Regions from separate parts of the Brenneria uluponensis genome, predicted to be linked through region 3. Evidence: predicted binding sites of a transcription regulator. Region 3 holds the regulator's gene; each other region holds the start of a gene.

Region 1 (4,297 bases), 2.1 Mb from region 3:
CGTTCAAGCAGGGCTTTGGCCTCCAGCCATAATGGATCATGTTCTGGCCGGTTCAGAAAGTGTTGTAATGAATGGATTTCCAGCATTTCACGTAATTCAAAGAGTTGTTCAGCATACGACTGATCAAACTGTTTCATGCTCCACTGACCGCGACGTTCACTGACGATCAGATTGTAGCGGCAAAATTTCAGCAGATATTCGCGTACCACGACCGGGCTAACGCCAGCGGCTCTGGCCAGTTGCAGTTCAGAGAATGTTTCACCACTTTTTAGCTGGCGCTGATTGATCATATTGAAAAAAGCCTGCTCAAAAATCCGGTTTTGTTCGTCCAGCGGCGCGGAAATGCACTCAAAACCGTCATGGTGTCCAGGTGTTCGTATGATGCTGTAGTCCCTGCCTACTTGCGCCAAGACGCCTTGTTCCGTGAGGTGGTTTAAAATATGGCGGACGGTGGTGCGGCTGATATTGTACATTTCGGCCAATGCCGACTGGGAAGGTAGCGGTGAAGGGATATGGCCGCGGATCATCCCGTCAATAATCTGGTTAATCACGTTGTGGCGGAGATTTTGTGAGCGGCTCATTTTCAGGTTCCTGTTTTTTTTGTTATTAAAACCATATTTAAAACATTTTTTTTCGTGATGAATCACAAATTATGTTTGTGGTTTAAACCTATTTAATTTTTTCATTAATAACTGTCGTAATACAGAAAGGGAGATTTAAAAAATGGTTATGATGAAATCATTGGTGTGTTTAGAACCAGAAAATATGCTTTTTCAGCAGCGTAATAAGCCCATTCCGGCAGATAATGAGGTGTTGATAAAAATAAAGACAGTGGGAATTTGTGGTACGGATATTCATGCCTGGGCGGGGAAACAACCTTTTTTCAGTTATCCACGGGTGTTAGGCCATGAAATATGTGGGGAGGTGGTCGGTCTTGGCAATAATATTCATGATATACGAACCGGAAAACAGGTCGTAGTTATCCCCTATGTGGCCTGTAAAAAATGCCCGGCTTGCTTGAGTGGGCGTACTAATTGCTGCGAAAATATTTCAGTGATTGGTGTACATCAGGATGGTGGATTTAGTGAATATCTGAGTGTACCGGTGACTAATATTTTATTGGCGGAGGGGATTGATCCTGAATCTGCGGCATTGATTGAGCCATTTGCTATCAGTGCTCATGCTGTTCGTCGGGCGGAGATCAAACCCGAAGAGCCGGTGCTGGTGGTGGGGGCCGGGCCTATCGGGTTGGGTGTGGCGGCGATAGCCAAGGCGGACGGCGCTCATGTGTTGGTTGCAGATACCAGTGCGGAACGACGTACTCATGTACAACGGTATCTACAGCTTGAAGCATTGGATCCTGCGCAGGCAGATTTTGATGCGCAGTTGCGTGAGAAATTCAGTGGCTCGCTGGCGCAGAAGGTGATCGACGCCACCGGCAATCCGCTGGCGATGAATAACACCGTTAATTTGATTCGTCACGGCGGCAGCATCATTTTCGTCGGACTGTTTAAAGGGGAATTGCAGTTTTCTGATCCTGAATTCCATAAGAAAGAGACCACCATAATGGGAAGCCGTAATGCAACCCTGGACGACTTTGCCAAAGTGGGGCGCTTAATGGTTGAGGGCAAGCTCAGGGCCGAGATGATGTTGACCCACCGTTACCGTTTTGATGTGCTGGCCGATGTTTATGAAAAGGATGTGATTAATAACCGCGATCTGATCAAAGGCGTCATTCATTTCTGAATCTGTTCAATCGGTGTCCCGCTGTGATGTTGAACGTTCTGTGGATAGTGATGTTAACCGTGAAATGTTGCTGTCGCGCCTTATCGCGCGACGCACGCTTACCGATTTTAGCGCGGTGACGGTTCCCCGGTTGCCAGGAAGGGCACTCTTGCATGTCGTTTTACATGTATAGATACAAAAAGACATCATTTTATATAAAAAAGTCTTTTTAGACTCACTCAGTTTCAAATGCTCATACACTGCGCCTTCTCTATTGATAAGACAAATGATATCAATAATCATTACTATTTAATCGAGAATCCTATTTCCAGGGGCGAGTTCATTGTTAGCTACATTCGTTATCGGGCTGCGTGAGGGGTTGGAAGCGGCGCTTATCGTTGGCATTATTGCGGCTTTTTTACGTAAAAATGGCAAAAGTCTCACGGCCATGTGGGCGGGGGTTTTTCTGGCCGTTCTCCTTTCTGTGATTGTCGGTGTCGTGCTTGAAATGACTGAACACGCGTTACCTCAGGCAAGCCAGGAAGGGATGGAGGCGATTATCGGTGCTGTCGCCGTCTTCTTTGTCACCGGCATGATTATGTGGATGAATACGCATGCCCATAATATGAAGAAAGCGCTGGAAAACGAAGCCGCACAGGCCATCAGCCAATCCAGTGCCTGGGCGCTGGCCAGTATGGCGTTTCTGGCCGTTCTCAAAGAGGGCTTCGAGACGAGCGTTTTTTTGCTGGCTACTTTCTCAGTGGCACAATCTGCCGCGTGGGCTGCCGTCGGCGCTGTTATCGGTCTGATCATGGCAGTCATTATTGGCTGCGGTATCTATTTCGGCGGCGTTCGTATCAATCTGTCTCGATTTTTCCGTTTTACCGGTCTTTTCCTGATCCTGGTCGCGGGGGGGTTGATTATTACCTCTCTGCGCAGTGCCCATGAAGCCGGTTGGCTTAATATCGGCCAGGAGCGGATTGCCAACCTCTCCTGGTTGGTGCCACCGGGTTCGATACAGTCTGCATTGATCACCGGTGTGCTTGGTATTCCGGCAGACCCGTGTTTGATAGAAGTGCTAGGGTGGTTTTTCTATATTGCTATCGTTGTCCTGTTTATCTACTGGCCCTCAGACCGTCGTCCTTCGACAAAAGTAGCCGTACGTTGGCTGTTGAGTAGTGCTCTGGTACTGGCTTTGTCTGCCTTGTCATTGTTCCTGTATTACCCCAAGCCCACGTTGCAAATACCGAATACTGCACCCTTGGTCAGTAACGAGACACAAAACCCAGCCGGTCAACTGACACTCCTGAAAAAAGCGGACAATGGTTATCAGCTAAACGTCATATCAACCGGCAGTAAACCCAGAATATTGAATTTATCCACTGATGCGCAGGTGAAGGGTAACCATGATGGGGTTGTGGTCGAGATGTGGTCGATCAGACGGTCACTGACACCCGAGGACGCGCCTAAGGTACTGACCCTGGATCAAGTCGTTGAGCTCTATGGTAACCGTATTCCTATTGGCCTGAATCCCTCACAGCATCCTGGCCCCTATCAGGCGGAATGGACAGTTCACTGCGCCATTGATGTCTCTATTGCTCAAGGGGTGTTACTGAACGCCAGCGGGCATTCCGATGATGTTGTCACGCTCTCGGGAAGCGGTCTTCAATCACCAAGAACTGTCACCGCCCGTAATGATAAGCCTATGTCTGCATGTAACTGGCAGGTGGCCCGCGCCTATCGACAAAACGTTGAGGCGGCGTTGCAACGGATGCAGACGCTTCAGGATTCTTCCCGTTTCTGGGCCGTAATACTGCCCCTCTTTTTAACTGTACTCGCGCTTATTTTTGTCTTTTGTGCATTACGGATGTCATGGACACACCATAAGCAACGACAGCCGATATCTGCCAAAAACAGTCTGTTATTTAGCCCCGCAAAACCGACGACATTACCTGAAAATAAACAAAGGAAATAAACTCATGTCTAAAAAAATATTTAAGCGAAAAGAACCGCTGATGACCGTTGCTGGCCTGACGACACTGTTAATGTTTTCGATGGGGGCTTCGGCAAATAATGCCATGTCTGCTCCGGTAAAAAACGGTGTTTCACAAGTGAATATCACTATGACGGGGGCAGACGGCGGCACCTGTATGATTGACAACAATTCAGCGAAAGCAGGTCCGATTACGTTTAATGTAATCAATAAGACCGCAACCGCCATTACCGAAGTCGAGTTGCAGAGCAATAATCGCATACTTGGTGAGAAAGAAAACCTTGCCCCTGGTCTGCCGGCCGTGAAATTTACGCTGACCCTTGATGGTGGCAAATATCAAATTTATTGCCCGGGCGCCAAACAGGAAATGATCAATTTTACCGTTACCGGTAAAAGCGCAATTCGGCCTGGTGGCAGTACCGCGACGCTGCTGGCGCAAGGTACGAAAGACTACGCTATCTATGTAAATGGTGTGGTTGATGCCATGGTCGTTGCTGTTAATCGCCTAGCCGCAGATATTAATGCCGGCGATTTAAGCAAAGCGAAAGCTGATTATGCTAAAGCGCGCCCTTTCTATGA
Region 2 (4,297 bases), 2.1 Mb from region 3:
TATACGGGCCATATTATATTCTCACCTACAGACAGCAAATAATGGGTGGGTAAATTAAAATAACTTACCCACTCGATAGATTATTTCACGTCGGCAACGGCTTTTATCAAACCTTGATATTTGGCACCGAATTGATCGCGTACCGGTTGTGTCGCTTTATAGAATGCGGCAGTATCAATATCGTGGAACTTCACACCACCAGCTTTCATCTTTTCCAGTGATTTTGTATTATAATCTGCCCACAATACCCGTTGTTCTTGCTGTGCTTCTCTGGCCAGTTTCAGAATAAGTTGCTGATCTTCTTTAGACAATTTATCCCATTTTATTTTTGAGTAGAGGAATACTTCTGGAATAATGAAATGACGACTCCAGGTATAATTCTTGGTGACCGGCATATAATTATGGGCAACAAATGTCGGCGGGTTGTTTTCTGTGCCGTCGATAACACCGGTTTGCAGATCACTGAACACTTCGCTGACACCCATCGCAATCGAGTTGGCTCCCATATCCTTCAGGGTCGCCAGTGATACAGGACTGGCCTGGACGCGGATTTTCATCCCTTTCAGATCTTCCGGTTTGGTTACCGGGTCTTTGGTTATCAGGTTACGAGTACCCGCATCCATCCAGCCCAGAAAGACCAGTTTTGATTTAGGACTATTGGTAATTTTATCTCCTACTTCCTGACCTATTTTTCCGTCTAATACCTTATGCATATGATCTTCATCGCGGAAAATATAGGGCAAGGTAAATACTTCAACGTCCGGTAGAATAGCCGCTACTGGCGTCATGGAAACGCGGATAATATCAATGGCACCCAATTGTGCTTGTTCTATCATCTGCCTTTCATCACCCAACACACCACTTGGAAAGGTTTTTATTTCTAATCTTCCGTTAGTTGCTGCTTTAAGTTTTTCTCCCATGTGTTGTACCGCAACCACATTTGGATAACCTTCAGGATGAACATCAGCAGCTTTAATTTGTTGCGCAATAACCGAATGACTCATTAACACCACGGTAGAACTTAAACACAAACTGATTAACGTCTTGGATAACTTCATCAGATTACCTCCAGAGGTGATGGGTAATAGGTATTACTGTAAATAGAATGAGTACGTTTTTATTTTTTATGTCATACAAAGGTCATAAAATACTGACATGAAAAATGAGGCATGCGATGAGATTTGCCAGGTAAGGCTTAATTTATTGCGCTGCATCCTCATTTGTAGATAAGCAAGCTAACCTATTATACAACTTTGAAGAATGACAGGTATCACAAAAGCAAAACATGATAAGAAATGCTGTTTAAAGTGGTGTTAATCTTGATGCTCTATGATGATTTATTAATAATTAATTGATTATTAATGATTTTATTTGTGTGCCATTAATTGTTGCTAATGGATAACTTGTCGAATTTTTATCATAAATGGTGTAATAACTTAATAACGATCACAGAATAAAAATCGTTAGATATACGACGTTGCAGAATACACAAAATCCGCTAACGCATGCTTTCATCAAGCGCTACAGTAAGCCAGCGACTCTGTTCAGGATGTTGAGCCAGGCGTTATGGTGATAGCGGGTTGTCAGAAAAATGCGTAGATAATAATGAGAACTACTATCAATTAATTCAGGCTTTGGTATTATTTTACGCTGATTTATTACATGACTGGCATTGGATGATAGGTGGAGGTACAGCGTGTATACGGCTGGCAACAACATGACTCAACCGTTCGCATCAGCCTGGAAAGGCACAGGTCACGCGTTGAGCGCATTTTCTCGTGGTGTAGTGGTTATCCTGCTGATGGCGGGATTGGGTGGCAGTGCGTTTGCCGCCACTCCTTCCATACCGGTAATCAACAAAGATGCCGTGGTGTCTGCGTTGGAACTGCCATCGGGAGCGGATGCTTCAGGCAATCTGATGCAGATGGATCTCTCGGTCTGGGGTATGTATCAGCACGCCGACCTCGTGGTAAAAGTGGTAATGATTGGTCTGATGCTGGCATCGGTCATTACCTGGGCAATCTTTTTTGGTAAAAGTATCGAGCTGATGAAAGCCAAACGTCGTATTCACGATGAACATCTGGCGTTGAAAGAGGCTAGAACAGTGGATGATGCTGCGGATACCGCCCGTACTTTCGCACCGGACAGTGTCGCTCTGCGATTGCTGTCGGATGCGCAAAACGAATTGGTCTTGTCAGACCTATCTGATGATAACCACGGGATCAAAGAGCGTACGGCATTCCGTCTGGAGCGTTGTGTGGCTGCAACAGGTCGGTATATGGGGCGCGGTACCGGATATCTGGCTACGGTTGGGGCGATTGCGCCATTCATCGGCTTATTTGGTACGGTATGGGGGATCATGAACAGCTTTATTGGCATCGCGCATACCCAGACCACCAATCTGGCAGTTGTGGCACCTGGCATTGCAGAAGCACTGCTGGCAACGGCGCTTGGTCTGGTTGCGGCGATCCCGGCAGTGGTGATCTACAACATATTTGCTCGCTGGATAGCCAGTTATAAGGCGATTGTCGGAGATGTGGCGGCACAAATTCTGCTGTTACAGAGCCGTGACCTGGATATTGCCGATAGCATCGAGAGTAAGATGACGTCATCAGCGCAGAAACGGCGGGCGGGTTAAGCGATGGCCATGCATTTGAACGACGATCAGAATGAAAATGGTGAAATGCATGATATCAACGTGACGCCATTTATTGATGTCATGCTGGTGCTGCTGATCATTTTCATGGTAGCGGCACCGCTGGCTACCGTGGATATTCGTGTCAATTTACCGGCGTCTTCGGCAGCACCACAACCCAGGCCGGCAAAACCAGTTTATTTGACCGTAAAAGCAGATAATCAGCTTTATCTGGGGGATGACCCGGTACCTGAGCAGGCGCTTGCGCAGGTGCTTGATGTTAAAACCCGAGCTGACAAAGACACCACGATTTTTTTCCGGGCGGATAAAAGTGTGGATTATGAAACCATAATGCGAGTTATGAACTCACTGCGCAGCGCGGGTTATCTCAAGATTGGTCTGGTTGGCGTGGAAAAAGCCACCCACTAATGAGGCGTGTTGTCTGAAAGATTTTTGCGCTTGTTATTTAGGCGCTTATCCACGTGAATCAGGATGGCGCCAATGGATATGGGTCGGCACATAAATCCGGCTCTGCTCCAGCGGGCGTTCATCAATCAGTGTGGTAATCATGTCAAAACTGTTGCGGGCCAGCGTTTCACAATCCTGCGCCACGGTATCAATCTTCAACGGCAGGCAATCAAACAGATAGTGGTCGTCAAAGCTGCATAACCGCAGGTCGCTATCCATCAGATTATGTTGGTTCAGATAACGCAAAACCCCTTCCAGTAGACCGCAGGCAGCCGTAAATAGCGCTTTGGGTGGGCGACCCAGACTAGCGCATAGTTGGGCGAACATTTCATAGCCGGAACTGGGATGATAGCTACCGTGAATAATCCACTCAGGCTGGCACGCTATACCGGCGCGTTCCAGACCCAGCTTAAAACCCGCCAGACGATCGTGTGTCGGGGATATCCGTGACGGACCACCGATGAAATAGAATTCATCCTGATGCTGTCTGGCCACTTTCTCCACCAGTTCCGCCGTTGATTCGACAGATTCGGTAACCACCAGGGGCAGATCAGAATCACCAATGACACGGTCAAACTGCACCACCGGCAATTGTTGGTTAATTTTGCGATATTCCACGTCGCTGAACATACTGGATGCGACAATCAAACCATCCACCTGACGTTGGAGCAGGTTGTTGACCGCCATCATTTCCTGACCAGCGTTCTCGTCGGTACAGGCAATCAGCAGTTGTAGCCCAGCTTCACGACATAACATTTCCAGCTCGCGTGAAATGACCGCAAAACCATAGTTGGTCATTTCTGGCACGACCAATCCCAGTGTGTTGCTGCGGTTTGAACGTAGCGAACGAGCATGAATACTTGGTTGATAACGTTGTTGGTGCGCCAGGGCAATAATGCGATCGCGGGTTTCATCCGACACGCGAAATTCTTTACTGCGGCCATTAAGTACCAGACTGGCTGTCGATTTTGAGACGCCCGCCAGTTTGGCAATATCACTGATTGTTACGCGCTTAGTTTGTTTCACCGCAATATCTGTGTTGGAAAAGAAGAAGGCATCATTCTATCACGCATGGCGCTAACAACCAGTGCTGGAGCGTCAACCTACCGGGACCGCTAAATGTAACGGTGGCGTCGCGGGTGGGAAAATAGCGAGCGGACATCACGGCTTCACCGTGGTTGATAAAGATCTCTA
Region 3 (4,297 bases):
CCAGACGCAATAGCCTGAAAATGAGCGCGCAGATCATTCAATGGACGCATCAGATAAGCCGCCAGATAGCGATCTGTCAGGAATAACATCAGCAAACCAGCGACTAATCCGGCCAGCAGAATATTTTGTCCCACCCAGGTGATACTCTCCAGACGCTCACCTGAATCAACAAACATTTTGGAACCGGCTTTATCAAAATGAGTAAACGCCACATTAAATTGTCGGCTAAAAGCAGGAACAATATCTTTGGCATATTTTTCATATTCGCTCAGGTTCTGGGCAACCGCGTTCTGATACATTGGTTCAACCCCTTGAAATACCAGATTACTCCAGCCTTGGGTAACCGCATCGACTAACTCCGGTGACATCCCTGCATGATCAATTTTTTTGAATGTGTCTAAATTTGACTTTAAAAGATCCAGTGCCGCCAATGCTGATTTCTGCTGATCATCCGCTTTTTTATTATCACCATTACGACGATAGTCAACCGAGCGAGCCAGGCGTGTAACCATACGAAAATACTGGTCGTTGCCGGTATTGACCAGATTCATGTTCTTCACCAGTAATGAACTGGTTTTTGAGGTTACATTCATTGTTTTGAACGAGTACATGGTATAGACCGAAACACCAATCCATAATGTACAAAAAGTACCTAGCACCCATAGCATAGCCGTTCTAATAGAAATGTTTCGCAGAAATCGCATGTGTAGTCTCCAGACCTAACAACATAGGGAAGATGTTGTGATAACTAGCCAACATTAAACAAAGCGCATTTTTACGACCTTGACTTTGTTGTATGCTGAAATAAGAATAAAGAAGCACCTTCCTCTTTAATCGACATAATTAGAGGAATATTTAACGATAAATTGTGATTTTATAGTTATAAAATTTACAAATTAAGCATAATTAATAATGCTTTCAAGCAGATAATACATTTAGTTTTTTAAAAAAAATTAAAAAACCATCTACCCAAAAAGAGAAGAACAGCTAATCATTTTCTCATCTTAGAACAATGTGTATACCGATATTCAAGTTTCTCATGCGGAAAGTGTCTGCTATTATTACTCGATCAGTGATGGCAAAGGTCATCATACCATTAAGAATCAAGAGGTTATTTTATTCATGGCACTCATAGGAATTTTCTTTGGCAGTGATACTGGCAATACTGAAAACATTGCCAAGATGATCCAACAACAACTGGGAACAGAAGTTGCCGAGGTTCATGACATTGCCAAAAGCAGTAAAGAAGATCTAGAGCGTTTTGACATTTTACTGCTGGGGATTCCAACCTGGTATTACGGTGAGGCCCAATGTGACTGGGATGATTTTTTCCCAACACTGGAAGAAATCGACTTTTCCGGTAAATTGGTAGCCCTGTTTGGCTGCGGTGATCAGGAAGATTATGCTGAATATTTCTGCGATGCCATGGGCACCATACGCGATATTATTGAGCCACATGGAGCCATTATCGTGGGCAACTGGCCGACAGAAGGCTACCACTTTGAAGCATCTAAAGGTCTGGTGGATGATGACCATTTTATTGGTCTGGCCATTGATGAAGATCGTCAGCCGGAGCTGACCAGCGAACGCGTCAATGCTTGGGTTACAAAAATCAGCGACGAGCTAGATCTGAAAGGACTTCTTGCCTGAATCATGTCCTCTTTTGGCTCTGGCAATATTTTGCGCCGGAGCCACATCAATAGCGAAAAACTATTACAGAAGTAGATACATTTTTTTAACTTTTCGCAATGGCAAGGTACAATGACGCTATCGGTTTGCCGAAATCATCATAATATTTCGCTAATCAACAAGGCATTACGTTATAGACCGCCCCGCTAGGCAAGAATAATATGGTTAAGATTCCGTTGTTTCTATTTTGAATATGCAGTTCTATAATTGAGACGCATAACCTTTTTTGAGCCGACCGATAATATTAGGCTAGGTAGCCTCCCTTGATAAAGTAGAGTAACAGGACTAAATCCGCATGACTGACAACAACACCGCATTAAAGAAGGCTGGCCTGAAAGTAACACTTCCAAGACTCAAAATTCTGGAAGTGTTACAGGACCCTACATGCCACCATGTCAGCGCGGAAGACTTATACAAAAAGCTGATTGATATGGGTGAAGAAATTGGTTTGGCTACAGTTTACCGTGTACTTAACCAGTTCGACGATGCGGGTATTGTGACCCGTCATAACTTTGAAGGCGGAAAATCTGTCTTTGAATTGACCCAACAGCACCATCATGACCATCTGATCTGCCTGGATTGTGGCCGCGTCATTGAATTTCGTGATGAATTCATTGAAGCTCGCCAACGTGAAATCTCTGAAAAACATGGTATAAAACTTACCAATCACAGCTTATATCTGTATGGCCACTGTACCGATGGTAATTGCCGTGAAGATGAAAGTATTCACGACGAACGATAAAATAAATCTTCTGCAAAAAATAAAACCGCCGCGGCGGTTTTATTTTTTTGTACCCAGCCCTGCTTTCCCGCTTAACCAACCCAGGTATCTCGCAATCCCACCGTACGGTTAAATACCAGATTTTCTGTACTGGAATAGACGCGGTCTGCGCAAAAATACCCTTCACGTTCAAACTGATAGGCTTTTTCCGCTTTAGCATTGGCCAGACTGGCCTCAACAAAACCATGCTCAATGATCAACGAATTAGGATTAATAGTAGAGAGGACATCTTCTGCAGCCCCGGGATTCGGGACACTAAACAAGCGATCATACAGACGAAACTCTGCAGGAATAGCATGTGCTGCAGAAACCCAGTGGATCACCCCTTTTACCTTACGTCCATCCGATGGATCTTTACTCAACGTTTCAGGATCGTAACGACAATAAATAGTGGTGATCACACCTTGTTCATCTTTCTCGATATGCTCGGCCCTAATCACATAGGCATTGCGCAGGCGAACTTCTTTACCCAATACCAGGCGTTTATACTGCTTGTTCGCTTCTTCGCGGAAGTCGGCACGATCGATATAAACTTCACGGCTAAAAGCCACCTGACGCGAGCCCATCTCCGGTTTATTAGGATGATGTGGCATGGTTACCCATTCTTCGTGATCCATAGGCAGATTTTCGATCACTACTTTTACCGGGTTCAGCACCGCCATTGCGCGTGGCGCATTGTCATTCAGATCGTCACGGATACAAGATTCCAACGCTGCCATTTCAACATTGTTATCCTGTTTGGTTACACCAATACGACGGCAAAATTCACGGATAGACGAAGCAGTATAGCCACGACGGCGCAGTCCGGAAATCGTCGGCATACGCGGATCATCCCAACCTTCCACTACCTGTTCAGTAACCAATTGATTCAATTTACGCTTGGACATTACAGCGTATTCAAGATTCAAGCGCGAGAATTCGTACTGGCGTGGGTGACACGGGATAGTGATATTATCAAGCACCCAGTCATACAAACGACGATTGTCCTGAAACTCCAGTGTACATAACGAATGTGTTACGCCTTCCACTGCATCGGAGATACAGTGGGTGAAGTCATACATCGGATAGATGCACCACTTATTGCCGGTTTGATGATGCTCAGCAAATTTAATACGGTACAACACGGGATCACGCATCACGATAAATGGTGATGCCATGTCAATTTTTGCACGCAGACATGCCATACCTTCGGCAAAACCACCGTTGCGCATTTTTTCAAACAACGTCAGGTTTTCCTGCACAGAGCGGTCACGATGAGGACTGTTTCTTCCTGGTGAAGTCAACGTACCACGGTATTCACGGATTTGTTCAGGCGTGAGCTCATCCACATACGCCAATCCTTTACTAATCAACTCGACGGCATAAAGATGCAATTGGTCAAAGTAATCTGAAGAGTAATGTATGTCACCACTCCAGGAAAAACCCAGCCACTTGACATCATGCTTGATAGATTCAACGTACTCGATATCTTCTTTTACCGGATTGGTATCGTCAAAACGCAAATTACATTGGCCGTTGTAATCATCCGCAATACCAAAATTCAGGCAGATCGATTTAGCGTGACCAATATGCAAATAACCATTCGGCTCAGGGGGAAAACGCGTCTGAATATGATCATGCTTACCGGAAGCCAGATCTTCATCGATAATCTGGCGGATAAAGTTAGTTGGGCGGGCTTCAGCCTCACTCATGCTTGATTCCTCAAATACGAAAAACGACATATAACCACTAATGATCCAACAAGCCTCGTCGGGAAACAACCGTTTGTTTCACCTAATTGCACGAAAATAGGGAGAATAGAAAGCGGGATGAGCTTTTCTTCTCATC

Evidence for each region. The regulator Fur, encoded in region 3, represses iron uptake genes when iron is present. The targets are predictions, from matches to a motif close to ATAATAATGAGAACNACTATCAA.
Region 1: efeU (iron uptake transporter permease EfeU) is a predicted target of Fur. The motif match lies at 2,012-2,034, and genes of this name have one in related genera.
Region 2: exbB (tol-pal system-associated acyl-CoA thioesterase) is a predicted target of Fur. The motif match lies at 1,600-1,622, and genes of this name have one in related genera.

The regions. Positions count from the first base shown of each region.
Region 1 is NZ_CP135917.1:521,881-526,177, forward strand. Features, by position in the region: gene RS889_RS02520 (GntR family transcriptional regulator) at 1-581, opposite strand, end outside; gene RS889_RS02525 (zinc-binding alcohol dehydrogenase family protein) at 724-1,746, shown strand; gene efeU (iron uptake transporter permease EfeU) at 2,069-3,700, shown strand; gene efeO (iron uptake system protein EfeO) at 3,705-4,297, shown strand, end outside.
Region 2 is NZ_CP135917.1:462,518-466,814, forward strand. Features, by position in the region: gene RS889_RS02260 (TRAP transporter small permease) at 1-12, opposite strand, end outside; gene RS889_RS02265 (TRAP transporter substrate-binding protein) at 81-1,058, opposite strand; gene exbB (tol-pal system-associated acyl-CoA thioesterase) at 1,697-2,638, shown strand; gene exbD (TonB system transport protein ExbD) at 2,642-3,064, shown strand; gene RS889_RS02280 (substrate-binding domain-containing protein) at 3,110-4,129, opposite strand; gene RS889_RS02285 (sucrose-6-phosphate hydrolase) at 4,161-4,297, opposite strand, start outside.
Region 3 is NZ_CP135917.1:3,476,601-3,480,897, forward strand. Features, by position in the region: gene RS889_RS16220 (methyl-accepting chemotaxis protein) at 1-704, opposite strand, end outside; gene fldA (flavodoxin FldA) at 1,123-1,650, shown strand; gene fur (ferric iron uptake transcriptional regulator) at 1,985-2,431, shown strand; gene glnS (glutamine--tRNA ligase) at 2,503-4,161, opposite strand.